2 regions of the Brevibacillus sp. AF8 genome follow, and region 2 is predicted to be linked to the other one. Evidence: riboswitches for the same ligand, from Rfam matches in the RefSeq annotation. Region 2 holds a riboswitch; the other holds the start of a gene.
What was found. Region 2 has a riboswitch for FMN ahead of ribD (bifunctional diaminohydroxyphosphoribosylaminopyrimidine deaminase/5-amino-6-(5-phosphoribosylamino)uracil reductase RibD). Riboswitches for the same ligand answer to the same signal wherever they lie in the genome.

Region 1: it holds a riboswitch for FMN, as region 2 does, so the genes downstream of both, KB186_RS25155 (ECF transporter S component) here and ribD (bifunctional diaminohydroxyphosphoribosylaminopyrimidine deaminase/5-amino-6-(5-phosphoribosylamino)uracil reductase RibD) in region 2, are expected to answer to the same signal.

The regions. Positions count from the first base shown of each region.
Region 1 covers NZ_JAGQDN010000026.1:54,725-70,096, reverse strand. Annotated here, with positions in the region: gene KB186_RS25215 (YgzB family protein) at 1-222, shown strand, start outside; gene KB186_RS25210 (glycosyl hydrolase family 18 protein) at 317-2,050, opposite strand; gene perR (peroxide-responsive transcriptional repressor PerR) at 2,324-2,758, opposite strand; gene nth (endonuclease III) at 2,910-3,596, opposite strand; gene KB186_RS25195 (complex I NDUFA9 subunit family protein) at 3,715-4,623, shown strand; gene KB186_RS25190 (cob(I)yrinic acid a,c-diamide adenosyltransferase) at 4,666-5,214, opposite strand; gene KB186_RS25185 (class I SAM-dependent methyltransferase) at 5,240-6,001, opposite strand; gene KB186_RS25180 (M42 family metallopeptidase) at 6,011-7,063, opposite strand; gene bcp (thioredoxin-dependent thiol peroxidase) at 7,099-7,569, opposite strand; gene KB186_RS25170 (winged helix-turn-helix domain-containing protein) at 7,726-8,343, shown strand; gene KB186_RS25165 (HAD family hydrolase) at 8,407-9,045, shown strand; gene proS (proline--tRNA ligase) at 9,098-10,564, opposite strand; gene KB186_RS25155 (ECF transporter S component) at 10,879-11,490, opposite strand; FMN riboswitch at 11,723-11,877, opposite strand; gene KB186_RS25150 (ABC transporter permease) at 12,281-13,078, opposite strand; gene KB186_RS25145 (ABC transporter permease) at 13,082-13,876, opposite strand; gene KB186_RS25140 (ABC transporter ATP-binding protein) at 13,869-14,879, opposite strand; gene KB186_RS25135 (protein phosphatase 2C domain-containing protein) at 14,969-15,372, opposite strand, start outside.
Region 2 covers NZ_JAGQDN010000005.1:60,440-75,811, forward strand. Annotated here, with positions in the region: gene KB186_RS09580 (hypothetical protein) at 18-809, shown strand; gene KB186_RS09585 (globin-coupled sensor protein) at 938-2,254, shown strand; gene KB186_RS09590 (cysteine dioxygenase) at 2,256-2,741, opposite strand; gene KB186_RS09595 (MFS transporter) at 3,144-4,298, shown strand; gene yunB (sporulation protein YunB) at 4,366-5,091, shown strand; gene KB186_RS09605 (ABC transporter substrate-binding protein) at 5,385-6,380, shown strand; gene KB186_RS09610 (ATP-binding protein) at 6,377-8,563, shown strand; gene KB186_RS09615 (sigma-54-dependent transcriptional regulator) at 8,571-9,950, shown strand; gene KB186_RS09620 (c-type cytochrome) at 10,109-11,041, shown strand; gene KB186_RS09625 (HAD family hydrolase) at 11,165-11,833, shown strand; FMN riboswitch at 11,902-12,049, shown strand; FMN riboswitch at 12,162-12,306, shown strand; gene ribD (bifunctional diaminohydroxyphosphoribosylaminopyrimidine deaminase/5-amino-6-(5-phosphoribosylamino)uracil reductase RibD) at 12,438-13,544, shown strand; gene KB186_RS09635 (riboflavin synthase) at 13,564-14,220, shown strand; gene KB186_RS09640 (bifunctional 3,4-dihydroxy-2-butanone-4-phosphate synthase/GTP cyclohydrolase II) at 14,237-15,372, shown strand, end outside.

The sequences.
Region 1 (15,372 bases), on a different contig from region 2:
TCTTACATTTTTATGACGCTGCTTTTGATCATCGGGTTCATTCTGACAATGGGCAGTACAGTCTTGTTTATGATTTCCGGGATGGTCTCCACTTCAGCTCCACAGGTGCAATGCCCTTCATGCCAAAAAGTCACGAAGATGTTGGGAAAAGAAGACGCCTGTATGTTTTGTGGACAACCCTTACGCCTAGAAGACGGACATCCTCAGCAAAACCAGACATAATATGATTCCTTTCATCTTATACGTAAAAAGCCACCTGCTACTTCCCGAGCATTCGGGGTGCAGGTGGCTTTCTTTCGTGAAAGCTGTCTGTCTTTTATTTCAAAGTCTCGTCAATTGCTTGCCAGATCTCCGGCACCTCAAAACCACGGCGCCAAGAAGCTATACCGGCCAAGTCGTATTTATTGACAATCTCCACACGCTTCTTCATAGAAGCTACGTCTTCTATCCACATTTTATAGACGTTGCCATCCTTCGGGTCTTTATACTCCACGTAATGTTGACCTGAAGCTTCATCCATAACGGGAGTCAGCTTGCGTTCGTTAATCCATTCCTGCGCTTTTGTCATGGAATAAGCTTTAGAACTCACCTTCACAGTGCCATCAGCCTGCTTGGCTTCTGTCCACAAGCGCGTGTAAAAAGGCACACCCAGCAGCAGCTTTTCGTTAGGGACTTCTTCCAACACTCCTTGCAAGCCCCGCTCCACCCATGGCAATGATGCGACAGAACCAGCCTTTGGACTCGCTGCCCAATGCTCATCATATGTCATCACCGCAACATAATCGACGACCTCGGCCAACGCTTTCCGATCCAGGAACATGGACCATTGTTTAGCATTTGACTTGATCGTCACATCTATGGAAACGGTCAGTCCTTGCTGATGGAGATACGGTGTCAACTCGCGAACAAACTGAACAAGCTCCTCTTTTTCTTCTAAATATACGTTTTCAAAATCGATGTTGATGCCATCGAGATCATAAAGATGAGCGTAGTACAGGAGTTGGGCAATTAATTGGTCTCGCTTGTCATAGCTACTGAGAACGGACTTAGTCCAATCTGGATTAAAGCCATTTGTAACTAACCCCCAAACCTTGTAGCCTCTCTTATGAGCCCATTTGATATACGCAGGATCAGCCCTGTTCAACAGATTTCCTTCTGCATCCTTCATTTCAAACCAAGTAGGAGTTACTACATTTACCCCTGGTAATGCACCAATTTTTGAGACATCCGGATTCTTGCTGACGACGTGCTCCCATACGAGGTTGATCTTTCCATCAGGCTTCCAAGCATCGTGTTGTTGTCCAGTAGCAGTCGTGTGCTCCAACTGGACTTTGCGCACATTCGTCATTTCAATACTTTTCTCTGAAATAAATCCTCCTACACCAGAGGCGGTTAAAATGCGATACCAGTTTTCCTTTTTGCCAAGAACGTTGACAACCTCACCCGCAGACAGCTCTGCTACAATCGGGGTTCGGTGAGAAGCCCCGGTACGGACCGCTTGTTTTTCCTCGGCAGCGATCACTTTCGCTTGCTGGATTTCGTAGCCCTCTTTTTCGACGACCAGGACACCCGTATCTGCTTTTCGCTCAAAAGAATAAGGGTATAGCTTTTCCAATGGATCCAACGGGACATAGCGTGTGCCGTCTACCTCTTTCACCGGAACGAGTAAATCCACAGGTTTTTTGTTCAGATAGGCGACAACTTCTCCGCTCTCCATCCGAAGCACCTTATCCTTCGTGGTGACAATAACGGAACGTGTTGGCTCATCCCAAAAAATCGCAGAATCAATGTTTTCCTTAATGAAATCAAAGGGCAGCAATATTTGCTCTGACTCCAATAAATACGTGGACTCTTTTCGCGAGCCTTCGTATACAATTACATTTTTATCACCGTCATACGGCTGCACATGCTCAGTCGAGGCACGGAGTACAAAAAACCAGTAAATGCTGCCGAAGATGGCCAACAAGAAAAAGCTCAACAAAATCAGCCTGCCAAAAGCCCTTCGTTTTCTTCGTCTTGGTCGCAGAGCTCTACCTGACTCCCTGCTCATAATCTCCACCTGCTTCCCGGTACATAAGCCTGTCTTCTGACTTGGGCTGTATGATTTGACTCATTATTCCGATCATAGCGTTGGTTCAATCCATTCACAACCTTTTGTATTCTGGTAATTCACGGACAAGCTTCCTACCAAGAAGAAGACGTACGAGAAGCCAAAAGGTTACAGATATCGACAGAAAGGGGTATGTCCCCCAAAAACAAACACCTCCTGCATCACCGGGATTATCCGATTCAAGCAGGAGGTGCTCATCCATCCAATACATTCTTAGTGGGGATTCTTTTGACAGGAATCACAAACGCCATAAACTTCCATACGATGTCCGGTTACTTTGAAGCCGATGTCTTTGGAAGCAGCTACTTCTGCATCCCGCAAATACGGAAAGTGGAAGTCCCTGATTGCACCACAGGAAGAACAGATCGCGTGATAATGATCTTCTTCCACATTGGCATCAAATCGGCTGGACGCATCCCCGTAAGTGAGCTCTGTAACCAATCCAGCATCTTTAAAGACTCGTAGATTGTTATAAATCGTTGCAACGCTCATATTCGGGAATTTGCCTTCAAGGGCTTTATATATTTCGTCAGCCGTCGGGTGAGTCATCGTTTCCAGCAAATAGGTCAAAATTGCATGGCGCTGAGGTGTCATGCGAACCCCGGTATTCTTCAGGATTTCAACAGCTTTTTCCACACGTTGTACCATCTTGTTACACCCCACAGTCTTTCGCAAGACAAAAGAACAAGCTTCTCTAATGTCATTGATTAGAATTACTATAAATAAGTGTACGTCTAGTCGGCGAAAACTGTCAATATCCATTCAGCCGATTTGAACAGAAAGAAGTGGAAAATCAAGTTTATCCCTTTGCTTTTGCTGGCTTTTTAGTTGCAGGTTTTTTGGCCTTTTTGGCTTCCGCCTGTGCAAACTTACACATGGATTGAAGGCTACAGCTGCCGCATTGCGGATTGCGCGATGAACACACACGTCTGCCGTGCCAGATTAGCCAATGATGCGCATCCGTCCACTTCTCTTTTGGAATGCGCTTCATGAGCTGACGCTCCACTTCATCCACATTGTCGCTATTCGCAAGACCTAACCGGTTTCCTACGCGGAATACATGCGTATCCACCGCGATCGCAGGAATCCCGAATGCATTGGACAAAACGACATTTGCAGTCTTTCTCCCTACTCCCGGCAATGCTTCGAGCTCGGCGTGCGTTTGTGGAACTTCGCTATTGTATTTTTCGTACAAGATTCTACAGGTCTCTAAAATGTTTTTACTCTTATTCTTATACAACCCGAGCCCTTTTATATGCTCTTCCATTTCTTCCTGTGTCAAATGAAGGTAATGCTCCGGCTGGTTTAGCTGCTGGAACATGGGTGCGGTAATCTCATTCACCCGTTTATCTGTACATTGGGCCGAAAGAATGGTCGCAATGAGAAGTTCAAACGGGGTTGTATAATTCAATTCACAGTGCGCATCCGGATAAAGCTGCTGCAAATTATCCAAAATGTCGGCAACAGGTACTTTGCGTTGTGCCATAAATATATCCCCCTTTTCCCTACATTATACCGCCTTGGTCAACACAGTGATCGATAGCACCACAGACTACAACTGTTGTACAATAAGTCTGGAAGTATTTAACGGGAGGAGGTTTTCCATGAAAGTATTCCTGACTGGTGCCACAGGTTTTGTTGGACGGGGTATACTCGAGCGCTTGCGGGCAGAAGGATATAAGACGGTTTGCCTCACCAGAGCTGGTTCAACAGGTAAGCTTCCCTATAACGAAACCGCCACTCCACATATAACGGAAGCGACTGGCGATCTATTTGATAAAGAATCTTTGATAAGAGGGATGCAAGGCTGCGATGCTGTCATCCACCTCGTCGGAATTATTCGCGAACAACCGGGGAAAGGCATTCACTTTTCTCGTATTCATGTAGAGGGTACAAAAAATGTACTGGAGGCCGCCAAGCAAGCTGGAATCAAGCGCTTTGTCCATATGAGTGCTCTTGGCGCACGCGAAAACGCCACGAGCGCCTATCACCGAACCAAATATGAAGCGGAGCAGCTTGTGAAAACAAGCGGTATTCCGTACGTCATTTTCCGTCCATCTGTCATTTTTGGTCCTGGGGATGAATTCGTGAATATGCTCGCTGATCTGGTCCGGTTACCTGTCACACCGGTCATTGGCGATGGCTCCTACCCTTTACAGCCAGTCGCTCGCAAGACAGTGGCAGATGTATTCGTCCAAGCCTTGAGCAGACCCGAATCAACCAATCAAATTTACGAAACAGGTGGGCCCGAACCACTCTCCTACGGGCAAATTCTGGATACGATTGGCGAGGCTATTGGAAAGCGCAAGGTCAATAAAATTCACATCCCCCTTGCTTTCATGAGGCCTATGGTAAATATGATGGAGAGATTTTCATTCTTCCCGATCACCAACACGCAACTCACTATGCTGCTAGAAGGAAACGCATGTAAGGACGGAAAGCTTCTCTACAATACTTTTCACACAGAGAAAATCGACTTTCTTCCGGGAATCTCCACTTACCTGCGTGCCTAATAAAAAGTTGAAGCCCCCTGCTTAATCCCAGGGGGCTTTTGCCTATTCGTGGAGCGTTTTTTCAACTGCACTTGTCTCTTTATTTATATGACGAGCCACAACGAACAGATAATCGGACAATCGGTTGAGGTATTTGACCACAGACGGGTTTACCTGCTCCTGCTGTGCCACATGAACTGCTTTGCGCTCTGCACGTCTGACGACCGTACGCGAAACATGGAAGGCAGCCGCTGCTGGATGTCCGCCAGGCAAAATAAAATTGGTGAGCGGAGGCAACTTTGCATCTAGCATATCAATTTGCTCTTCCAGAAAAGTAACATCCTCTTCTGCAATTGGCCAACCTACCTTCTTGCCTACTGGCGTCGCCAGCTCAGCTCCTACATGGAACAGCTTTGTCTGAATGACATGGAAAACATCCTGCAATTCCTTCCACTCTTCTGTCGCAGGCAACAGAGCCAGTGCCAATCCAATCTGCGAGTTGGCTTCATCGCATGTACCGTACGCCTCTACACGGTCCGCAAACTTAGGCACGCGGACACCTGCAACCAGCGACGTCTCACCTTTATCCCCTGACTTTGTATAAATCTTCATTCCATATCCCCTCCACAGGTTCCGTTTACAAAGGTTCTGCGACCAGAATCAATTCTGAGCTATTTGCGTCAAAAGGTGTCTTTGCAAAAGAACCGTATCGTTGTGTGACCTTCAAGCCGTTTAAACGAAGCAGGTGATGGAGCTCCGCAGGGAATATGTAGCGGAGAGTAAATCGACCTTTCACCCGTTCCGTCACAACTCCCTGTGCATCCGTACGCTCGTATATGCGTGTCACTTCGGACAGTTGCTGAAAATGGTCATAGCGGGTGTAATCCCACATCGCAACCTCTTCTCCTGACGGGAGTGGGTAGGTGCCACGCAAGGACATTTTTTCATTTTCCTCGTAAAAATGATGAATCTTGGGCACAAACACGTTCATGACGAACTTCCCGCCCGGAGCCAGATGCTTGCGAATGCAGGTCAATGCCTTCATTTGCTCTTGAACATGCAACAGATGCAAAAACGACCGAAATGGAATCATAATCAGCGAAAATGACTCTTGCAGATCAAAGGCGCGCATATCCCCTTGCAATAGCCTCAAGCTGGATGTCACACCTTGTTCCTCTGCTTTTGCCTGAGCCCTCGCCAGCATATCCTGGGAAAGGTCAATTCCGGTAACGTCGATGCCAGCCTGCGCCATCGGAATGCTGATTCTTCCGGTGCCGCAAGCAAGATCCAGCACTTTTCCGCCTGCTTGCTTGGCTTGCTCCAGATAGAAGTCAACATCACCCGCGACACCGCGTTGCGTGAGATCATAGTAGTCAGCCCATTGATACATATTGCTCATACGGCCCTCCTATGCTTGCATTTCTTCTGATTGAAGGTAGGCCATCACGAGCTTCGCCGTGTTGTCGAGCGCTTCTTTATGTGTACGTTCATGAGAGTGGGATGCATCTACTCCCGGTCCGATCAAGCCATGGACAACGTCATATCCTGCTCTCAGCGCAGCACTTGCGTCAGAACCATAGTAGGGATAAATGTCTACTTGATAGTTCAAACCGTTCGCTTGTGCGAGCTTGGTCAGATGGCTGCGCAATCCGTAGTGGTAAGGTCCTGTGGAATCCTTCGCACAAATGGACACGCAATACTCATCTGTCGTCTGTCCGTCCCCAATAGCGCCCATGTCGACAGCCAGGTACTCCACCACGTTATCGGGGATGCTGGAATTGCCGCCGTAGCCGATCTCTTCATTATTGCTGATAAAAAAGTGCGTGGTGTAAGGCAGCTTCACGCCGGATTCACTCAGCTCCTTCAGAACCCCCAGCAGTACAGCTACGCTTGCTTTGTCGTCAATGTGGCGGGACTTGATAAAGCCGCTATCCGTTACCGTCACCCGCGGATCAAAGGAGACGAAATCTCCGACAGAAATCCCAAGCGCAAGGACTTGCTCCTTGTTTGTAACTTTTTCATCCAGTCGGACTTCCATGTTCGCCTCATTGCGCTCAGCTTTCCCCGCTTCTGAGCTGTATACATGCACGGAAGCTTTGGTGGACAAAATGGTACCGGTTACAAGACGACCGCTACTAGTCTCTACAACGCAGTGCTCTCCTTCAATCGCATTGAATGCAAAGCCACCGATCAAAGTCAGCTTCAAGCGCCCGTTGCTCTTTATTTCTTTTACCATCGCGCCCAGTGTATCGACGTGAGCGGTCAAGAGTCTTGCCTTTTCGTTATGGGCCCCCGCTACTGTTGCAACGATTGCCCCTTTGTTTGTCCGTTTATAGGAAACGCCAAGCTTTTCTAACTCTTGTGCAACCCAGGCCATTACTTTTTCCGTATTGCCGGATGGACTTGGGATGTTCGCCAATTGGCAAAAGCTTTGTACAACATATTCCGTGGATACACTCATCTGTTTTCCTCCATTCGCCCATTGCGAAATAAACGTTAGGATTGAAGCTCTTCCTTAATAAATTGAAGCACTTCCTGCACATGTCCTTTGACTTTTACTTTTGACCATACTTTTGCGATGTTGCCTTCTTTGTCGATGACGAACGTCGTGCGTTCAATGCCCATGTACTCTCGACCGTACATTTTTTTCAACACCCACACGCCATAAGCCTCTGCCACTTGGTGATCAGGATCTGACAGAAGCGGAAAAGGCAATTCGTGCTTCGCGATAAATTTATCATGCGATTTCACAGAATCCGGACTGATTCCGAGAACAACTGTATTCAGCTCGGCAAAGCCTGAATGGAAGTCACGGAAGTCGCATGCTTCTGTGGTACATGTTGGCGTTTGGTCCTTCGGATAAAAATAAAGCACTACATTTTGACCATGAAATTGGGAAAGTGAGAGGGTCTGATTATTGCTCGCCTGCAAAGTAAATGCAGGTGCAGCTTGTCCTACTGCCGTCAAACTTTTCCCTCCTCTCGATAATATCCTGTTTTCGCTGGTCCCATTTTACCACAATCTAGTAGTCACTTCATCCGCATACAAGTTGCGCTTTGATTCAGAAAAGGATAGAATTAAAAAAAATAAAATTTTGCCTAGTCAGTTGGATGGTGAATTCGCATGAAAGAGTTTTTTGAAGTAACAGATCCAGAAGCGCTAAAATCGCTTGCTATAGCGGAACGGGTTAAAATTTTGGAACTCTTTGAAGATTTGGAGCCCAGAACGGCCAAACAAATCGCTACAGAACTAGGCGAAAATGCAGCACGGCTACATTACCATGTGAAAGAGCTCGTGCGTGTTGGACTGCTCGAGCAAGTGGATACCCGGGTAAAAGGCTCCATTGTGGAGAAATATTATGAGCCTGTTGCCAAGGTCATTCAGGTCAAGCTTCAATTGATGATTGAAGAAAACGCTCAACAATTAAGTGATGTCATGTTTACTCCGTTTCGTACTACGGAAAAGGACCTCATGCGAACGCTCAATCGCTTCGTCGCAAGCGACCAGGATGTTCGGAAGGAATACAAAAATACGTTCGCTTTTAATTTGACTGAATTTTATTTGAGTCAAGAAGAACGTAATCAATTTGTGGAAGACATCTCTGAGCTGTTGCAAAAGTACAAAGGGTTCAAAAAGGAATCTGGCCGTCGAAAATTCAAGTTTTTCGACATCTTGTTCCCATTGACTCCGGCTGATCCAACAGATGATTCAGATGATCCTTTTGATGATTCGGATGAGTAAGTCACCAAGAAAACCATCAGATACGATGGTTTTCTTTCATTTTCTAATCAAAGGAGGACTCCAATGCGGACGATCTTGTTTGATTTCGACGGCACAGTTGCCGATACCCTCCCCTTGATCTTCACCGCTTTTCGCTCCACCTTTCAGCAGTTTTTACAAGAGCATTATACGGACGAGCAGATTGTAGCTCTCTTTGGCCCCACAGAGACAGGCATCTTGCAAAGCAAGCTTCCCCCACATGCGCATGACAACGCCTTCGCACATTTTTATCGTGTATACACAGATGAACACTCCCGCGTACAAAATCCGGAAAATATCCGAATGATGCTCGACGAACTTCACGCAGCCGATATCCAAATGGGAATCGTAACAGGAAAAGGACGAAAAAGCGCTGACATCTCCCTTCGCGAATGGGGATTAGATTCGTATTTTTCCGTCGTGATTACAGGGGATGAGGTCACACATCCAAAGCCTCATCCAGAAGGTATTTTTACTGCTATGAAACAGCTAGGCGCAACTCCTGCGGAAACCATTTTCGTAGGTGACAGTGATGCTGATGTTTTGGCTGGTCGTGCCGCTGGTTTGCGAACAGTCGGTGTGGATTGGCTTTTGGTTACACAAAAGTCGGGAAAATTCGATCCCGAGCCTGACTACCACTTTACGGATGTGCAAGCTTTTACCGATTGGATTCTCGGACGCTAGTTGAAAAAAGGGTGTGCCCCTGCCGCAAAAGCGTGGACACACCCTTTTTTGATTAATACGCCCGTCCGAACCAGACACTATGCTGTGACTCTTTGCCGCAGCAAAGGCAGACTTTCTTTTGTACAGGAGGCTCAAACGGGATGTTGCGAGAGGTGAACTTGGTTTCTTCCTTGATCTTCGATTCACAAGCGTCATCCCCACACCAGCCAGCTAACACCCATCCGCTCGTTTTGTTTTCGCTCTCGTTTTTGGCAATATGAGCGGATAGCTGCTCCAGTGTGTCGATCCCCAGATGTGAGTTTTCATCACGGAATGCTAGTGCTTTTTGGAACATATTTTGCTGAATCTCTTCCAACAGTTGAACAACGGTCTGCGCGATACCTTCAAGTGAAACCGTCACCTTCTCCCCTGTATCGCGTCGAGCCAAAATCACTTGACCATTTTCCACGTCACGTGGGCCGAGCTCCAGACGCAGAGGAACCCCGCGCATTTCCCACTCATTGAACTTCCAGCCTGGTGTTTCTTCGCGAAGATCAGCACGGACACGCACTCCTGCGGCCTTGATTTCGTCAAAGAGCGGATCAAACGCCTCCATGACTTTCTCGCGCAGCTTCATCGGACCGACCGGGATCATAATCACCTGTGTCGGAGCCATGCGAGGCGGCAACACGAGACCGCGGTCATCGCCATGCACCATGATCATCGAACCAATCAGTCTCGTAGAGGTGCCCCATGATGTGGTGTGAACGTACTTGAACTGATTGTCGCGATCCAAAAACTTGATTTCAAAGCCGCGCGCGAATTTATCGCCCAAATAGTGCGAGGTACCCGCCTGCACTGCTTTTCCATCCTTCATCATCGCTTCAATGGAATACGTGTCAACAGCACCCGCAAAGCGTTCACTTGGTGTTTTTTGTCCCTTCCAAACCGGAATGGCCAGCTCCTGCTCAACGACCTCTCGGTAAATCTCCAGCATTTGCATCGTTTCCTGACGAGCTTCCTCCTCTGTCGCATGTGCCGTGTGGCCTTCTTGCCAGAGAAATTCCGATGTCCGCAAGAACGGCATTGTCCGCTTCTCCCAGCGAAACACGTTTGCCCACTGATTGATTAATACAGGCAGGTCCCGATAGCTCTGAATCCATTGGCTGTACATATGCCCGATGATCGTCTCGGAGGTTGGACGTAGTGCGAGCTTTTCCTCTAGCGGCTCGCCCCCAGCCTCTGTTACCCAAGGCAGCTCTGGATTGAAGCCCTCGATATGCTCTTTTTCTTTTTGAAAGAAGGACTCGGGGATCAGCATCGGGAAATAGGCATTGCGATGCCCTGTCTCCTTGAAGCGCTTATTCATCGCCTCTTGAATTCGCTCCCATAGCTCAAAGCCATCCGGCTTGAAAACGATGCAGCCGCGCACCGGTGTGTAGTCCATCAAATCCGCCTTTTTGATGGCATCGATGTACCAACGCGAAAAATCCTCCGATTGCGGTGTAATTTCTTTTACAAACGCTTTGTCCTCTTTCATCCGTCTACGCTCCTTTTTGTTCTTACGTAAAATGCAAAAAATCCCCCATCCCAAAAAGGGACGGAGGATTAACTTCCGCGGTACCACCCTGATTGACCATAGCAATACGCCATAGTCCTCTCGATAACCCGATAACGGTGGGCATCCGGCTAAGCTCTTCACCAGCGGCTTCAGGATGGGATGCAGTTATCCTTTACGTATCAGCCTTCCAGACTAGGGCCGACTCTCTGTAACGTGGGAATAGCTGCGGGTCCTTTCATAGCCTTTTGAAACTTTCTATTAAGTTAACATATTAGCGAGTCATGTCGTGGTTGTCAATTGTTGGTACGCGCAGCGATTCTGGAGCCGAGCTTCACGTAGATCGGATATGCGACCACTGAAATCATAACACCTTTGAAGAGATTGAACGGCACGATTCCGTACAGAACCAATGACCAGATGCTTGTCGCGTTGAACATAGTCAAGAGCTGTTCAATCGGCATTTGATAAAGCACAGCGTACGCAGGCAACAGCACATATGCATTTGCCACAGCCATGACGATCGTCATCAAAACCGTCCCCAGAGCGAGACCAGTCAGGAAGCCTTTTTTGCCTTGACCCAGACGCTGCATGTAGACAGCGGCAAAAATAAAGCTTGATCCTGCTACGACGTTTGCGAGCTCACCGATCAAAAGGCCATCTGTATTTTTGAAGAGCATGTGCAGTGTATTTTTCAGTACCTCGATAAAAATGCCAGCTACAGGTCCGTACATGAGTCCCCCGATCAATGCCGGGAGTGTGCTGAAGTCGAGCTTCAAAAAGCTTGGCATCAGTGGTACGGGAACCTCGAGATACTGCAGAATAAATGCAACGGCCGCCAGCATGGGAATCGTCACCAGCTTTTGGGTTGCACGTGTGCGCGAAGAATGCAGCGCTGTTTCTTTCATGTTTACCATCTCCTCATTTTTCTACTCCTTCTTGAGGAATGGCAACAGTCGTTGTATGCTCACACGTCTTGTTACACAAACAGAATAAACCCTGTGGCTATGTTCCACAGGGCATTTGCAAGCGTATGACAAAACCATGCGCAAATAAAAGGTACAAGAAACAAGAGGGCTGGCCTCTACGTTCTCATCCCGTTTGCACAGGTAAACAAGCACGTGTGATAAACGTACTGTCGTCATCCTTCTCCCATCCAGACTGTACTGTCGGCTCTGGAATCACACCAGATCCTGCACTCCGTCGCAACTTTACGCTCGGGAGGCTCGCGGGCTTAACATGCGTAAAGCATGATCACCGCCGGTCGGGAATTTCACCCTGCCCCGAAGGAATGTGTAGTTGTATACAGCATATTATACTGCTGTTTTTTGATTTGACAATAGAGGAAACTGCCAAAGCGACACTTCTTATTTATTTTTCCGATGTGTTTAGTGTGAATAGCGAATAAAAAAGACACTTGCTAACTAGAGAGCACATTATGCTATCATTCGCTTGTACAATAGAATCGGCTCCTCAAGGGTGGTCGCGGCTCATCCCCATAGAAAGGGGGTGAGATCGCCTTGGTTGTTACCTTGACCAAAAAGAAATAGACCGCCCTTGAGTTGACAGCTCTGCGGTCTATTTCACAACATAGTATTGATCCGCACCCCTTTGCGGGAAGCGCCTATTGTACCGACCGTTCCGGTTGCAGCCGGGATGGTCTTTTTTTACCTCACAACGACTTCGGATTATAAATAATCAAGAACCCGCTCCCCGATACTTCGTGACTCCCCAGTTCCAGACCAACAGCCCAATCCCGAAGAAAATAACAGCCACTACCGGCGTCATTGCCGCATATGTGTACCAGACTTCCTTGCGCAAAAAGTAAGCCGCCGGATAAACACCTACGAAAGCAAACGGCAGCACGTAGGTGAGCACAAAGCGAATAGCCTTGTTGTACACGTCTACCGGATAGCGCCCATATTGCTGGATGTTGTAGATCATCGGAGCAATCCCTGTCCGCGAGTCGGAAAAGAAGCTAACCGCGGCAATCGCGGTATACACGCCACCGTAAATCAGTGCCCCGCTGATCGAGAGCCCGATAAAGATGAACACGTCGTACCAGTAAAACGACAAATCGAGTTGAATGGCAGCATACCCCATGATGATGATCCCGGTTATGACGCCAAAAATGCGGTCTGGCGCAATCGACTCGAGGCACACCTGCGCCAGATTGTGGATCGGTCTCGTCAGGATGCGATCCATCTCGCCCCGGATGATGTACCGTTCGTTGAAGTCCCAAAAACCGAAGAACATCGAGAATAACGCGTATGGAACCAAAAAGAACCCATAGATAAAGATAATCTCGTCACGCGTCCAATCCCCCATCAGCGGAACATGGGTGAACACAACAACAATAAAGACAAGATTGATCAACTCAGAAACCAGATTGGACACAAAATCCCCGAGAAAATCTGTTCGGTAGGCAAGTCTCGTCTTGAAGTACTGGCTCAGGTAGTCGGCAAAAATACTGAAAATATGTCTCATGTCTTGCATGCTCTACCCTCCTTGCACAACCAGCTTGTTGCGGGCAAGACGCCACATCACCAAGATGGGAACCAGTATGACAAACATCCAAACCACCTGAAAACCGATCAATTCCCAGGAGCGTTCCGTTGTAATCGCACCTGTGAAGATCAAGCTCGGATAGTAGTTGACCGCCTGAAATGGAAGATACCCCATTACCGTTTGCGCCCAACCGGGGAAAAAGCTGATCGGCAGCACGAGACCAGACAACAGATCCACCACGACCCGCTTGGCTCGCATCATGCCATCGTTTCGGAACAGGAAGAAAGTAAGCAAGCCTGTCACCAGATTGATTTGTGTATTGATCAAAAACGCACACATCAAGCTGATCAAATACAGTCCCCACCCAGTTGCTGTCGCAGGGAAGCTGAACGGAATGATCAGACTGATAAGGAAAATGCCTGGACCCGCGAAAAAGAGAAAACGAAAGATCCCTTCCCCAAAAGCCTGCGCCGTTTTCACGGACAAGTAATTATAAGGGCGTATCATTTCAATCGCGACCTTGCCTTCTCGGACGTCCTGGGCTATTTCCGTATCGATGTTGTTAAAATAAAACGCCCGCGACATCCAAGCAATCGCAACGTAGGAAGTCATCTGTTCCACCGTAAGCCCGCCCAGCTGCTGTTGACCTCCGTAGATCGCTCCCCATAAAAAGTAGTACGCACCGATGTTGATCGCGTAGATAATGATCCCGCTGTAATAGTTCACACGATAGGCAAGCATCGTCAAAAACCTCATGCGGATGAGTTCCATATAAAGCTTACGCATGGCTTCTTACCTCTTGGTCTGAGGAATAAATGTTGCGAACGATATCCTCTGTGCTCGTCTCCTCGATTTTCACATCGCTGACTTCAAAGGAGGACATGACCGTCGACAACACAAAGGGCAACATTTCTTGACTTCGCGCTACTTTTACACTGAGGGTAAAGTCATTGATTTGCTCGATCTCACAAGGCATCTCGCCCAATGCCTGACGAAGAGCATCTGCTGAAGTGCGCTTTTTCATTTGAAAGGACACTTCTGTGCCATTGCCCCATTTTTCCTTGAGGTCATTCAGTAAACCATCGAAGATCAGCTTTCCTTTGTCCATGACAAGCACCCGTTTACAGAGTGCTTCGATGTCTGACACATCGTGAGTCGTCAACAAGATCGTCATATTTTCCGTCTCGTTCAGATTGCGGAGAAACTCACGGATTTTTTGCTTAACGAGGACATCGAGTCCAACTGTCGGTTCATCGAGAAACAGCAGGCGTGGCTTATGAATCAACGAAGCAGCCACTTCACAGCGCATCCGCTGTCCGAGACTCAGCTTGCGCACTGGCTGACTGACGAACGGAGAAATTTCCAGCTCTTCAATCAAACGCTCCAGCCATTTTTCTCCTTCTACTTCGTCAACCTTATAAACACTTTTCAACAGGCGGAAGGACTCTAGCGGAGATAGGTCCCACCAAAGCTGAGAGCGTTGCCCGAAAACAACTCCGATGGATCGAACGTACTCTTCCCGCTGCTTGAAAGGCACATAGCCGTTGATGACGATTTCGCCATCGCTCGGGGTTAAGATACCCGTCAGCATCTTGATCGTGGTCGATTTTCCGGCACCATTTTCCCCAATCAGCGCGAACATTTCCCCTTCCCCTACTGTAAAGGAAAGGTCATCCACCGCTTTTACTGTCTTGTACTCTCGACTGAACAAATCACGAAAAGCACCACCAAGGCCCGGTCTGGACTGATGAATGCGGAAATCCTTTTGTAAATGATTTACCTGAATCATGGAAAACCGTCCTTTTTTCTTCGCTTAAATACCATTTGTAGTGTATATGAGCCAATCGAATTGTGCAAAAGGCAAACTGCACCAAACTGTTATTGAAGATAAAGGATCATGCCCGTTTTGTCGTCTGACTTTTTAAAACGGATATAGTGGAGGCATTCGGGATCATTATTTTCCAGAGTGATGAGCTCGTCTGTATAACGTTGCAGCCCTTTATGTACAATCGGCAGCACCGTTTCTTCCCACTTTGGCTGTGCTCCACCTATAGTTCTCGGCATGAAAAGACCATCCGTTACCAGCACCAATGCCTTCACGCCAACTCGATTCATGCGTCCATACTCGATAAAATCCCGACAGGCAACATCACCATTCAACACTCCGTAGCCTCCTGGTCCATTCGCCTGATAGCGGTTATGGATCAGGATGTCCATACATCGTTCGTACAGCTCTGTTCGGGTACACGATCCTTCGTTGATTCCTTCTTCCCACTTCGCCA
Region 2 (15,372 bases):
AAGGTGGATGTAGCGACATGTGGACAAGCAAGAGGGCAGGTATGATTGGCTGTATCGTATGGATGTTGGCAGGAGCCGGGTGGGGACAAGCAGTTCTTGCCTTGGAGGCGAGAGACGTACAGCCTCCTCCGACAGTGTTTGAGGAAATCCAGGTCAAACGGCAGGATGTGACAGGAGATGGTCGGCCGGATCTCGTCACGTTGCTAGGAAAGAGGTTTGCGGCAGACAGTCCTTACTTTGAACACTTAAAAATCATGGTTCAAGACCCCGTTGCGAAAAAAACAACCTTTTTTACAACACCGTACGGCGCTTATCAGCCGGAGATGTCCTTTTGTGATTTTACCGGAGGGGGTGTGCAACAAATTTTGCTTCAGGCGCCGACTGGGGGCAGTGCAGGGACGTCTGAGTTTTATTTGTTCGCAGACAAGGACAATAAGCCGGCGATTTTGCCTGTCCCGCAGCCCTTGACGATTTCGGGCTCCTATCAGGACCAATACAAAGTGCCGTTGACGATCAAGGAGACGGGGGAGACTGTCGTTCTCGATTTGTCTGATCGCAAAAAAATCTATGAAGAAAATGGTGTCTACAAGAACGGGAAGCTGGTTTCTCCAGTAGAGGTCTTGCCTAATACGTTCAGCGTACTCAAGCCCATCGATGAGAACCGCGATGGCATCTGTGAATTAAAAGGGGAGCAGAGAGTCAGCGGTGTTGCCAACGCCGATACGATCGCGTATGTGGAGTCGTACTGGAAATGGGACAAGACAAGCTGGAAGCTGCAACGAGTTGTTGTGAGAAAAGCGGAAATGTAGCTGTTAGTTAGCTAGGCATATTCAACCGCCCATGGTCAAGGTGGGCGGTTTACACCCGTTTGTAAAGGAGTATATAATTGAAAGGATATTCCAGAGATATATGTACTCGGATAAAAGGAGTTCAGGCTATGAGCACATGTCCGTTTTCCACCTTTTTTGGTTTGAAAGGGAAAGGAAAAAGTGAATCTTTTTTTCAGGGGGTGAAGGAAAAGGGGGAAGTGAACGTTGTAGGGAAAAACACCCTTGCGAAGCAACTAGCAATGATCAACCTGACCGAAGAAGAATTGAGCATTGTGAAAGCACTTCAGCCACTTATCATTCAAAATATTGACGCTATTGTAGATTATTTTTATGCCAGTATTGAAAATGAACCGCTTTTAATGAAGATTGTAAACCAAAACAGCACGATTGAACGGTTGAAATTAACGCTGAACCGCCATATCTGTGAAATGTTTAGCGGACGCATCGACAGCGCCTACATTGAACAGCGTAGTAGAATTGCGGTTATTCATATGCGAATTGGCTTGGAACCAAAATGGTACTTGAGCGCATTCCAAAACATCCTGGTTACCTTGATTGATCTCTTGCATAAAAACATCGCGGACAAGGACGAGTTCGTACAAGCCGTCACGGCCGTCACCAAGATTCTCAACATCGAACAGCAAATTGTGCTGGAGGAATATGAAAACGAGCATGAAAAGGCGCGGCAATTGGATCAAGACAAAAAGGACGAGCTGCGAATCCTCCTGACCAATTCTGCGCATGAACTGGCAGCGGTCTCAGAAGAAAACAGCGCGTCTGTTGTGCAATTGACAGAACAGTCGAGAGAAGTGCTTCGTTTTGCTGAAAATGGCACGGGCTTTTCCACGAAAGCACAAGAGCTGTCCCGGGAAGGCAAAGAAAAGCTGGAAAAACAACAGGAACAAATGCGCTTGATTCAGAGTAGCGTCAAGCAAATCTCGGAAGAAATGAACGCGATGGAGGAAAACGCCGAAAAAATCCAAGGGATTGTAGAGGTCGTGACGGCGATTGCCGAGCAGACAAATCTCTTGGCTTTAAATGCCGCGATTGAAGCAGCACGTGCTGGCGAACAGGGACGCGGATTTGCCGTCGTAGCCGATGAGGTACGCAAGCTGGCAGAACAGACCAAAAAGTCCGTATTCGGTGTGCGTGAGCTGATTGAGAAGACGAACCAACAGACAGTAGTCCTCTCATCTGTCGTGGTAGAAATTCAGGCGCTAGTCCAATCGAGCACGGCGGTAGTAAACGAGACGAATGCCTTTTTTGAAGGAATCATGAGCGCTGTCTCAGACAGTAAAGAACAGAGCTCACGGATTCAGCGGGAGCTGGAAAACTTCTTCAAAGTCATGGAAGATATGAACCAAGCGGTGGCACAGGTAGCCAGCTCTGCGGATGAGCTGTCGGAAATAACAGAAAACCTGTAAATCAGTATTGCGATGGTGGTTCAAAGGGACAATATTGGCGGCAATTACGCAATGGTGGACTGTAAACGTTCACGGAAATAACCGGACTTTGTCCATTGTTGCGAATGGCATGAATTTCCCCAGGCTCTACAAAATAGTATTCACCTGTGCTGACATGAGTTGTTTGTGCTCGTTGAACTTCATTTTCATTATTCGTCTGGACATAAATCATATTCGTTAGCGTACCTGAGACTACCAATTCCCAACCAAAAGAATCACCGTGATTATGCGGGATGGATTCCTGATTTGTCGGCAGATGGATCAAGACAACTTCTACATGTGGCGTGGAGAATAATACTTTGCGTCCATAGGGTAGGTTTAGCGGCTCCGGGATGTATGGACCAAGTTGTTCCATGCAAGGAGAGAGGGAGACGAGAGCGTGTCTAAGCTGGGCAGGAGTAGGAGAAACGAGGGAGCCAAATGCTTGTTCCAAACGTTCCAGATTCATAAATAACCTCCCAAACGAAAGTCATACTCCCTACACCATATGATCAAATTTCAAGAGTAGTGATAGCATGAGCTTGTCCAAAAGGAAATTATTTACCATTATTCTTACATTGTAAATCAACAGGATTACTTGAGTTTAGGGCGCTTTTGGAGAAAAAGCGTCCTTTTTTGTGCTATCGACAATCAGCGCACCCACCAACTATTATGAAGGTACGGCAACAAGTGCCGTACAGGACGATTTGGGGAAACGTCCCCCATCGAAATGTTTCGAGAACATGAGCTTTTTTCTGATTTTCATTCAAGAGGAGGCATGCGCATGTCAACTGCCATAATCAGTGTACGCACCCACTAGAGGGGGGCGTTGATTCAAACCACCTGTCATGATCGGGAGGTTTGGATGCAGATGAATAAGAAATGGTATTTGTATGTCAATGCGTTGTCATCCTTGGGATCACGGATGAATTTGATCGCGTGTAGCGCGTTGATTTTTACATTTGAACATAGTGCTTATTGGATGACCGCTTTTTTTGTGGCAAGACAGCTAGGGGGGATGCTGTTTAGTCCCTTGGCAGGCATGTTGGCTGATCGAATGGACAGAAGGCGCACTATGATCGCAAGCGACATGGGGGCCGGTCTTGCTATTTTGGCTATCGCTTTTTATCCGACACCGTATGTATTAATCGCTGCGGCTTTTCTCAACGGAATGCTGTATACGCTGTTTCATATTAGCTTTCAGGCATCCTTGCCACAAATATTTGGGAGTGAGCAACTGGTCCAGATCAATGGATTAAAGGTCAGGCTGGAGTCTTTGGTAGGCATCATGGGCTTCATGCTGGGAGGATGGATGACAGATCACTATGGTTATACCATTGTGATCACTTTGGATGCCGCCAGCTTTCTTTTCTCAGCATGGATTCTGACGGGACTCCGGTGGGAGGAGAAGGGGGACAATGCGCTAGCTATGTCAAAAGCAGCAAGCAGCTTTCGTGTCACCCTTCGTTACTTGCGGGAAACGCCTGTGCTATTGACGATTAGCTTGTTAGCCTTTCTCGTATCGCTCAGTACGTCTGCGTATAATTACGGGTTGCCTTTTTTGGCGGATCAATTGCACGGTAGTGACGCTACCCTGCACGGATTGATGTGGACGGCGATGAGTATCGGAGGCTTGATTGGCTCCTACGTGGCAGCTCGCTTGCGGGTAAAGCTCGTGAATGGGATGCTCATCGCTTATGCTGTTTTTTCCGTAGGGATTGTAGGGGCATTCGCGGCAAACCATGCTGTGTCTGTACTTATGCTTCTGGTATTCGCTGGTCTTTTTTCCGGGGCAGCACAGGTATATGAGAGCACACTTTTGCAACAAGCCCAAAACGAGCTGCGCGGCAAGGTGATGGGGGTGCAGGGTCTCTTGAGTCGAAGCGGGTACTTCGCTGGTTTTCTTATGGCTCCATTCTTGGCGGGTGCCTTCACTTTATTCGGAATGCTGGTCTTTGCCCAATTGATGCTTGTCGCAGGGTTGATCGGATTTGGCTTGTATCTTGTTTTTCTTTCAAAAAAATAGAAATCCGGGCTCTCGATACACGTAGTCTTTTTTCCACCTCCTAACCATAGGATGTACCAGTTGGGAGGTGTCGGGATTGGCCGTATTTCGACCCCGTCGGCGTTGGAGAAACCCGCTTTCACGTACGAAAGCGTTTTTGATCGCGTTGGTTATCTTTTTTGTTTTGACGATACAGACCCTTGTGTTTTTGCAAAATCGGTTGGAGCCAACTCTCTTGATCCTGGCGACGCAAAAAGCCGAGCAATTGGCGAAAGAAGCGATAACCGATGCCGTAACCAAGCGGATTTCGCAGCAGGGCGTCGACTTTAATCAGATTGTCAAAATCGAGAAGAACAACGAGGGACAGATTCAGGCGTATCAGTTCAACTTCAAGGAATATGCAAGAATCGTGGGCGAAACAACAGCGAGAGTCCAGAACAAGCTCCAAGAGTTCGAGCAAGAAAAAGTAGACCGCACGATTCCGCTTGGTTTGGCTACCGGGAACTCCTTTTTGGCATCAATGGGGCCGAATTTGCCGGTGACTTTCGTGCCCATCGGCTCGGTCAAAACCAAGCTGGAGACAGAGCTGAAGGAAGCTGGCATCAATATGGTGCTGGCGACGGTATATATTTTTGTGGAGGTTGATCTGCGCATCGTGATCCCTTTTGCAACTGAGGAGCAGACGGTCACGACGAAAATCCCGATCACCCACTCCTTGATCATTGGCGATGTACCGACGTATTTGTATAACAACCCGGAAGGCAAGCCGGATGTGCCGCGGATTCCTGGGGAAACACCGGACGGCACTCCGTAATCGCTGAATAGGAAAAAGCGGCAGCGCGTTGCTGTCGCTTTTTTTATAAGGCTTTAGGAAGGAAGGAAGGAATAGCGTAAGCATAGACTTGAAAAAACTGCGCTAACATATTGCAGTAGCAGAAGAACTGCATTTCAATCACGCTGCGAGCAACTGAATATGACGCAACCACCGTTGACACAACAGGAAAAACATATTATTTAGGGAAGTCCGTATTCATTGACCAAGGTTTGTTAAATATTCACATTCTCTGCCATCATTTGCCGCTATGATGAGAGTTGGATGTGATACCTATGAAAAAACAAAGGAAAATCCTCTTTCTCATCCTGTTAGTGGCAGGAACTTTGCTCGATTGGTCCAGTAGTCAGCAAAAACAGGACGTCGATCTATATACGATAGGAATTGTGATTGCCAATGAGGATCGAAAAGATAAAGTAGCGGGATTGAAGGCGGGATTGCAATCGCTGGGTCTAGGTGAAGGAGTACGTGTTCAGTATGCACCTGTCTATTTGAATGCGGCTCAAACCCTTGAAGAGGAGCGCTCCCTTGTCCAGGACTTGATTTCCCAAAAGCCTGATGTAGTCGTCACGACAGGGGCGCACGAGACCTTTTTAATTCAACAGGAGACAACGACGGTTCCCATTGTTTTTATCGGTGTCGCCTCACTGGTCGAGCTACCGCTTGTTGAGACAGAGGGGACAGTTACGTGTGGAATCAGCAATGGCCAAATGGATGTGATTGGGAAAAGGTTGGAGCTGACAACTCGTTTGTTGCCTGATGCCAAGCGGATTCTGATCATTGCCGATTCTCATGCTCCTACGACAGAGCGGGCAATCGTAGAAGCAGGGTCAGCCGCTTCCTTGCTTGGTGTTCGCTTGCAGGTGGAGCAGGTTGCTTCCTCAAGAGATTTGGAGCAATTGCTCAGTAAGCTCTCTCCAGGAGAATACGACGCCATGCTTCCTTTACCTAGCTATGTTCTGGAAGATGCGATTACTGATTGCTTGCCTCTTTTGATCGAGAAGCAATTGTTTGTCATGGGCGCATACCCCGAGCAGGTGAAGGCTGGCTTGTTTGCCGCTTACGGCGTTTCTTTTCATGCACAAGGCATGCAGGCTGCTCATATGGTGGCTCGGGTGTTGGATGGAGTCCCTCCAACCGATCTGTCAATCGAATGGCCGGATGACGTGCGGCTGGTTGTCAATGCTGCTTCCCTGTCCAAGCTGCCTATTACCGTAACCGATCAACAGTGGTCATTGGCACAAGAATGGTATGGAGTGAAGAACAAATGAGGAGGAGCAGACTACCGCGCATCAATCGACTAAAGACAAAGATGCTCCTGTTTGGGCTTTGCATGTCCATCATCCCTTTTCTGATTCTTGGTTATATCAATTTGCAAACGAGTAAAGATAAGGTTCGAGTAGAGGTAGACAGAGCCAATCAGATCTACGTGGAAAATATATTGGCGCAGTTGGATATGCTTTTTTTACATACGACCCAATCCATGCAGGTGGTTCAGCAGCGTTTTCTCAAAGAGCGCCCTAGCGATGATGATGCATATTTTTTGTTGAATACGTTATTAAAAACCTCCCCTTACATGGAGGAGGTCGCGCTTTTTCATCAGGATGGAGGGCCGCAGTTTTTGCTGAATCGCTGGAAACACCAAAGAGTGGATATAGTCAGTGAGCAAGACAACCAGCTTCTTCCCACCATCCAGTCGGGAAAACCATACATCGGAAGCATTGTCCGATCAGCGGAAGGGAAGCTGCTGGTAACGGTCGCGATCCCTCACGTATCTGCCAACGGTGTAAAAGGCGGCATGTACGCAAAGCTCAATGTAAAACAGTTGCTCGAACAGGTCACACTGCGAGCTCGATATGAAAACGAGGCCTATTTGTTCGTCACGGATGGGAAAAGCGATGGGTTTGCAGATCCGTTTATGTTGGGCAAGCCTTCTGATGGCTCCTTGACCTATTATGAACAAGCGGTTCCTCCCTCCTGGACACTACCAGATCGAACTGACAAGCCTGTTATCCGTACGTATCAGGCTTCCAATGAAGATGTCATGGTCAACTATGCCATGCGTTCTTCCGTCACCCATTGGGTCATTATGCTGGAACAGTCAAGCCAAACGGCGTTTGCTGCCTTTTCAAAATTGGAACAATCTCTGCTCTTTACGACCTTATTCATCGCACTTATCGTGTTGGGGATTAGCATTGTGTTTTCTGTCTCATTTAGCCGATTAATGGAAAAGATCGAATCCGCTGTGCAAAAAATCGCGGGTGGCGATTTATCCGTACGAATACCAGTGACGACCTCAGATGAAATTGGCAGGCTGGCAGCGTCCTGCAATGAAATGGCACAGAGTCTGGAGACGAAGACCAATCAACTTCTGGAAGAAAAGAAACGGCTTGATCTCGTCGTCAGTGGCATGGGGATGGGACTGATTCTCGTAGATGAATGTTTTCGTATTCGCTGGATTAATCAAACGGCGGCGGCGTGGTTTCAGGATACGGCAAATCTCCTGGGGAAGGACTGCCATCAGACGATTGGTCAGCATTTCAGCTCATGCAGTGGTTGCATGCTCCGAACACGACAAATGGTAAACCAAAATCAGACTGACCTTATTTCCTCCAGAGTCGATCAGGATGGACGTGTCCGTTCCTATCGACATCAGGTTTTCCTTCTGCATCCGGAGAAAGAATCGTCGGCTTTTCTGGAGGTCATCGAGGACATCACGGAGAAACGAGAGCTGGAAGCCGCAATCGCACAAGCAGACAAGCTCGCTGCTATTGGACTCTTGGCGTCGGGCATCGCCCATGAAATCAATAATCCATTAGGCATTCTGTCGTTGTATGGACAAGACTTGCGGGACCGTCTCGTGGAAGAGGATATTCGAGATTTACAGGACACAGGGGAGCTTACCCAATACTTGGACACGATGGACAAACAAATTAACCGCTGCAAGGAAATCACGACCCGGTTGCTGCACTTTTCGGGAAAATCACCCGTTACCGTAGAACAAGTAGATATTCATCAAGTCCTATCAGACATTCTCATTCTTTTATCCCATGAAATACGTGTCAAACATGTAACGGTAAACCAGTCTCTGTTGGCCTCTGCTCCGTTTCTTCTCGCTACCCCTGGACAACTTCAGCAGATCTTGCTCAATCTGTTAACCAATGCACTGTACGCGACCCAGGAGCGGGGAAATATTGAGATAGCAACTGATTCTCCATCGAATGATCGGCTCCGTCTGTGGATCAAAGATGATGGATGCGGTATACCTGCAGCAGATTTGCCACATGTTTTGGAGCCTTTTTATACAACCAAGCCTCCTGGAAAAGGGACTGGTCTCGGGTTATCGGTCTGCTACGGGATTGTGACGAATTTAGGCGGAGAAATCGAGATCGAAAGTACGCCAAACATAGGCACGACTGTTACGGTCATCCTGCCGTCGGCAAAGGGGGAATGAACAAAAGATGCACACTGACACTCGGATACTCATTGTTGATGACGAAGCAGATTTCCGCCATCTATTAACCAGTCGATTAAAGAGAAAGGGATATACCACGCTGGAAGCACCTGACGGAATCAGCGCGCAGCAGCTAGTAACCAGCGAAACGATTCATGTGATTCTGCTTGATTTGAAAATGCCCGGGATGGACGGTCTCGCCTTTCTGCAATGGTGCAAGGAAGCCTCTCCTGCCATTCAAATCATTGTTGTAACGGGACACGGAACCATCGAAACAGCTATCGAAGCGATGAAACGCGGTGCTTATGATTATTTGACAAAACCTTACAATCTCAATGAATTGGAGGTATTGATTTCCAAGGCCATAGAAAAACAGCAGTTGACCGAGGAAAACCAACAGTTGAGAGAAGTGCTGTCGACAAATGGGAAAACGACGTTTCAAATCGTTGCGGAAAGCCCGAAGCTTAAAGAGGTCTTAGCAACTGCCAAGCGAGTAGCCAGTACGGATTTTCTCGTTCTCTTGAAAGGGGAAAGTGGGACAGGGAAGGATGTCATTGCGAGACTCATCTATGAATGTAGTGAGCGAGCAGCTGAGGCATTCGTACCGATCAATTTAGGGGCGATACCAGAAACGATGCTGGAAAGTGAACTGTTCGGACACGAAAAGGGAGCTTTTACAGGCGCAACTGCCCAAAAAAAGGGACTGGTAGAGATTGCTCACCTGGGGACGCTCTTTTTGGATGAAGTAGGGGATTTGCCTTTTCCTTTGCAGGTCAAGCTACTCCGTTTTCTGGAAACGGGTGAATTTCGCCGAATAGGGAGCCCGATTTTGCACAAAGTGGATGTTCGGATCATTGCTGCTACCAATGCCGATCTGGAGAAGAAAGTGGAAGAAGGAACGTTTCGGTCCGATCTCTATTTCCGGCTGCATGTCATGGATATAACGATTCCACCCCTCGCCAAGAGAAGAGAGGACATTTTGCCATTGTCGGCTTTCTTTTTGAATCGACTGAAGCGTAAGTATCCAGTCAAACCGCTTTCTGTGAAAGCCCAGGCCGCGCTTTTGGCCTATTCATTTCCTGGGAATGTTCGGGAGTTGGCTCATATGATCGAACGCGCTGTCGTTTTGGCAAAAGGAGAGGAGATTGAGGACAAGGATCTCTTTCCTCATGAACAGCCAGTGCATCACAACCCGTCAGATCGAAAGCTCCTTTTCTCTGCAGAATCGGGGGAGGAAGAGGCGTTTTTACTGAAACACGTAGAGCGAGAACATATCAAGCATGTGCTGGACGTTCTGCAATGGAACAAGACCAAGACAGCTGAGAAGCTGGGGATCAGCGTGCGTAATCTGTACCGAAAAATCGAAGAGTACGAGCTGCGACCGTGACATTTTGTCGCGTACTGACCATGACATTTTGGCATGGTCTTTTCTTTTTCTTGCTATTTGGAAGCGCCAAGTCGTTCGTTTTCCTGCTTCTATGGTTTGGCACGCCTCTTGCTACTTTCATGGTGTGAATGCACGATCAACATGGAGGAGTGAGACCTATGTTCAAAAAAGAGAAGACAGGCTGGAAGAAGCTGTCTATGGTTGTAGTGGCGATGCTGGTCTTTGCAGGCTGCGCTACACAGCAGACCGCTCAACCCACCTCAACAGCGAATGAGGCCAAAGATAAAACAGCGAGTGGGGCAACGGGAGCAATCAATTTAGATTCCTACACCCCGCCTAGTATGGACAAGGTGCCAGAAGGGCCATTGGGAGAATCGATTAAGTATGGACATAAGTTAATGAATGAAACGAGCACAGTGATCCCTGAATACACAGGGAATAAGCTTTCCTGCTCCAGCTGTCACGGTAATGCAGGAATGGATGCGACCTCCCCATTAACGGGTGTCACCGCAGTCTATCCCCAGTACATTCCAAGGTCTGGAAAAGTGATTACTATTGAAGATCGGATCAATGGTTGCTTTCAACGAAGCATGAACGGAAAGCCATTGCCTTACAACAGCGACGAAATGAGAGCGATGGTTGCCTATCTGACATATATCTCAACAGATGTACCAGTAGGAATTAAAGAGCGCCCGTGGATAGAGAAAAATGATATGAAGAGCGTACCTCAACCGAATGTGGCAAATGGAGAAGCCCTCTTCCAAAAATCGTGTTTACAATGCCATGCTGCTGATGGATCAGGTACAGGTCCAAACTCTGGCCCAGCACTATGGGGGGATAACTCCTTCAATATTGGTGCAGGCATGGCTCGAATTTCCAAAGCTGCTGGCTACATTCAGCGTAATATGCCTTTAGGGGAAATGGGTGGCATCAAGCAAGGCTCGTTAACCGATCAAGAAGCTGCGGACCTAGCTGCCTATATTTTGTCCAAGCCACGTCCAGACTTTGCCAAAAAGGCACAAGATTGGCCAGCTGGAGGGGTTCCAAAGGATGTGCCGTATGAAGTAGATAGCGCCAAGAAGAAGCAATAGGAACTCAATATCGAACCCCAAAATGGGGGCTGTCCCAAAAGTTATAAAATGACGGAGGGATAGTCCTCTTTTTGATAAAATGGAAGGATCATTCACGACTATTGTCAAAAAAGGAGGCACAAAATGAGCAGAACCTTTCAAAAAGGCATTATTTTCGATATGGACAACACCTTGTTGCAATCCAGGATCGATTTTACCGAGATGAAGCGGGCCATTTTTCAACTATGGGTGGACAATGGGATCGTTTCCCCAACATTTGAATGGGAAAAGCATACCGCATCACAGCTCATTGAGATCGGGCGAAAAGCGGAGCAGATGACGTCAGAGTTGGAGCAAGCGATGTGGGATGCAGTAACCGCGATCGAGAAGGAAGGGATGCATGGTGCTGTTCTGGAGCAACACGCGGTAGAAGTGCTGGAGGAGTTGAAGAACCGCTACCAGCTGTATATCTTAACCAACAACGCGCATGCTGCCGCAATGGAGGCTTTGAACGAGACGGGAATCGCCTCCTACTTCGCTGAAATCGTCGCCCGCGAGCAGATGACGGCATTGAAGCCATCTCCCTCCGGCGTTCACTATATTCGCAGCCGAAAGCCAGATTGGCCTGTTTCGGCCTGGACGATGATCGGGGATTCGTGGATCGATGGCAAGGCGGCCTGTGATGGACAAGTTGCTTTTATTGCCTATCAAGGGAATGAGTTGGACATGGAGCGAAATGGTGTTGTGCCAAGAGCGTACATCAATGATTTGAAAGAACTCCTGACGGTCCTCGAAATGTGCGAGCAAGAGTAAAAGTGCACTTCTCCAATAAATGATTACAGACAATAGCGAAAAATATGCTATACTTTGCCTAACTGAATACCAGCCTTCAGGGTAGGGTGCAATTCCCGACCGGCGGTAATGACGAACGCACGTCTGAGCCCGCGACTCGCTATCGAAGCAGTTGATAGCGACTGACTTGGTGCAAATCCAAGGCCGACGGTACAGTCCGGATGGGAGAAGGTATTTGGAACGGCCTGTTTCGCTGTTTTTTTCAAAAAACGGTAGAAGCGAGGCTTCTTTCTGAACGCCCTGAGCATAATATTCATGGGCGTTTTTATTTTTCATAAAACTTCATAGCGACAATCTTCAGGGCAAGGTGAAATTCCTGACCGGCGGTAATGGCGTACGTACGTCTGAGCCCGCGACTCGCTGACCACGCTTGCAGCGACTGATCTGGTGAAAGTCCAGAGCCGACGGTACAGTCCGGATGGAAGAAGATTTTTTGCTTTCTTCATTTGTTTTTTCAAAAAACAGATGAGGTAAGGCTTCTTTCCGTATGCCCTGAAACGCTGTGAGGTTTCAAGGGCTTTTTGCGTTGTGTTGGCTGGAATGATGGAACAGAAAGGAGTGCGGTATGGAACAGGACAGCAAGTACATGGATCTGGCGCTGGAGCTGGCACGATCGGCACGAGGCCAAACCAGTCCGAATCCCATGGTCGGAGCTGTGATTGTGAAAGATGGAACCATCGTGGGAATGGGAGCGCATCTGCGGGCAGGAGAGCCCCATGCTGAGGTGCACGCACTGCGGATGGCTGGGGAAAAAGCGCAAGGTGCGACCGTATATGTGACGCTGGAGCCTTGCAGTCACTATGGGAAAACACCGCCGTGTGCAGAGGCATTGATCGCAGCTGATGTACGTCGTGTGGTTGTAGCTACGCTCGATCCGAATCCATTGGTGGCGGGACGAGGCATCGAGATGCTGCGGGCAGCAGGAGTAGAAGTGGCGGTGGGCGTGAGAGAAGAGGAAGCGAAGGCGCTCAATGAAGTCTTTTTCCATTACATCCAAACCAGACGTCCATTTGTGACGGTAAAGACGGCCAGTACATTGGACGGAAAAATTGCTTCGGTCACGGGACACAGTCAGTGGATTACTGGTGCAGAGGCTCGGGCAGAGGTGCATGAACTTCGCAGGCAGCATGATGCAATCCTGGTTGGAGTTGGGACGATTCTCGCTGATGACCCACTGTTGACGGCGCGCAAGGGAGAGCAGTGTTTTGGGAGCCAGCCAGTTCGCGTGATTTTGGACAGCCAATTACGTACGCCGCTGGATGCCCGTGTCGTTCAGAATACAGATGCGAAGACATGGATCTTTACGACAGATGCAGCCCCAAGGGAAAAGCAGGAGCTGCTTGCAGCAAGAGGAGTTAAGGTCATCACAATGGTAGGGCCAATTCTCGTGGAAAAGGTGCTGGATACGTTGGGGGAGCTGGGGATTACCTCGTTGCTTGTGGAAGGCGGACAGGAAGTAAACGGCTCCTTTTTGCAGGCGAGAGCGATTCAGAAGGTCGTGAGTCATATCGCGCTAAAGCTGATCGGAGGAAGCGGTGCACCCTCGCCGTTCGGTGGTCAAGGTTTTGCAACGATGGGAGAAGCAGTGCAGCTGACAAATGTCATGATCACTCCGATTGGGAAAGGCGATCTACAGATCAGCGGGTACCCACAATGGGAGGATCAGACGTAGCAGGTGAGGAGGAGAGAGCATGTTCACGGGACTGGTCGAAGAAGTGGGCGTGTTGGAATCGATTCAAGGGAACGAACAGGCGAGTCGACTGGTCATCCGCGCACAGCAGGTACTTGAAGGGGTGAAGCTCGGCGACAGTATCTCGGTCAATGGCATTTGCCTTACGGTTACTTCTTATACCAATCGTCAGTTTTGCGTCGATGTGATGCCAGAGACAATGAATAAGACGAGCTTGCGCAAATTACGCAGTGGACAGCGAGTGAATTTGGAAAGGGCGATGCGGCTGGGAGATCGATTCGGCGGGCATATCGTCTCCGGACATGTAGACGGGACCGGAATAGTTGCTTCACGAGAGGTGAATGCGAATGCAGTTGTGTTTCGGATTGAGGCCAAACCGCAGCTGTTGAAGTACGTCATTGCCCGTGGATCGATTTGCATAGATGGCATCAGTCTCACCGTGGTGGACGTAAGCGATAGCGGTTTTACGGTTTCGATCATTCCGCATACGCTGGCGAATACGAGTCTTGCAGACAGACGACCTGGGGACTTGGTGAATCTCGAAACGGATGTCATCGGCAAATATGTGGAGCGCTTGTTAGGTTATCAAAACCATGGCGGTACAGAAAAATCTGGCGGGCTCAGTCTAGCCTTTTTGCAGGAAAATGGCTTCGCGTGAGTAGGAGGGAGTAAGCATGTTTCATCGCATAGAAGAAGCATTGGAAGATTTGCGTCAGGGCAAGGCAGTCATCGTGGTAGATGATGAGGATCGGGAAAATGAAGGAGATTTTGTCTGCATGGCCGAAGCGGCTACGCCTGAAATGATCAACTTCATGGTCACGCATGGCAGGGGACTCGTGTGCGTGCCGGTGACAGAAGAGCACGCAACTCGCTTGCAGCTGGCTCCGATGGTGAATGCCAATACAGACAAGCAAGGAACGGCTTTTACCGTGTCTATCGATGAAGGGAGCACACACACAGGGATATCCGCTCACGAGCGCTCTCAAACGGTCTTGGCGATGCTCAATGAGCAGAAGACCGCAGAAGATTTCCGCAGACCGGGACATATTTTTCCGTTAATCGCGAAGTCTGGCGGTGTATTGCGCAGAGCGGGTCACACGGAGGCGGCAGTTGATTTGGCTCGCTTGGCGGGGGGCATTCCAGCGGGAGTCATTTGCGAAATTATGAACGAGGATGGCTCCATGGCACGTCTGCCGGAATTGGTAGAGATTGCACGCCGCTTTGAGCTCAAGCTGATTACGATTGCAGACCTGATAGCGTATCGGATGCGGACGGAATCCATGGTGAAAAAGGAAATCGAAGTGCAGCTTCCGACCGCCTACGGTGATTTTCGAATAGCGGCCTATACGAACGAGCTGGATGGCAAAGAGCATGTGGCTCTCATTAAGGGGGAGATCGGACCGGATGAGCCCATTCTCGTCCGCGTGCACTCGGAGTGCTTGACAGGCGATATTTTCGGGTCATACCGCTGCGACTGCGGTCCACAGCTGCACGCTGCATTGGAACAGATCGAAGCGAACGGACGCGGCATTTTATTGTACATGCGCCAGGAGGGCAGAGGCATTGGCTTGATTAATAAGCTCCGTGCCTACAAGCTGCAGGAGGAAGGCTTGGATACGGTTGAGGCCAATGAAAAGCTAGGATTCGCTGCTGATCTGCGAGATTACGGTATTGGTGCGCAAATTTTGCGGGATTTAGGTGTGCAACGCATGCGGCTTTTGACCAATAACCCACGAAAAATCCGTGGGCTTACTGGCTACGGTTTGACAGTAGAAGAACGGGTGCCGATTCAAATGCCGGAGCATCTGCA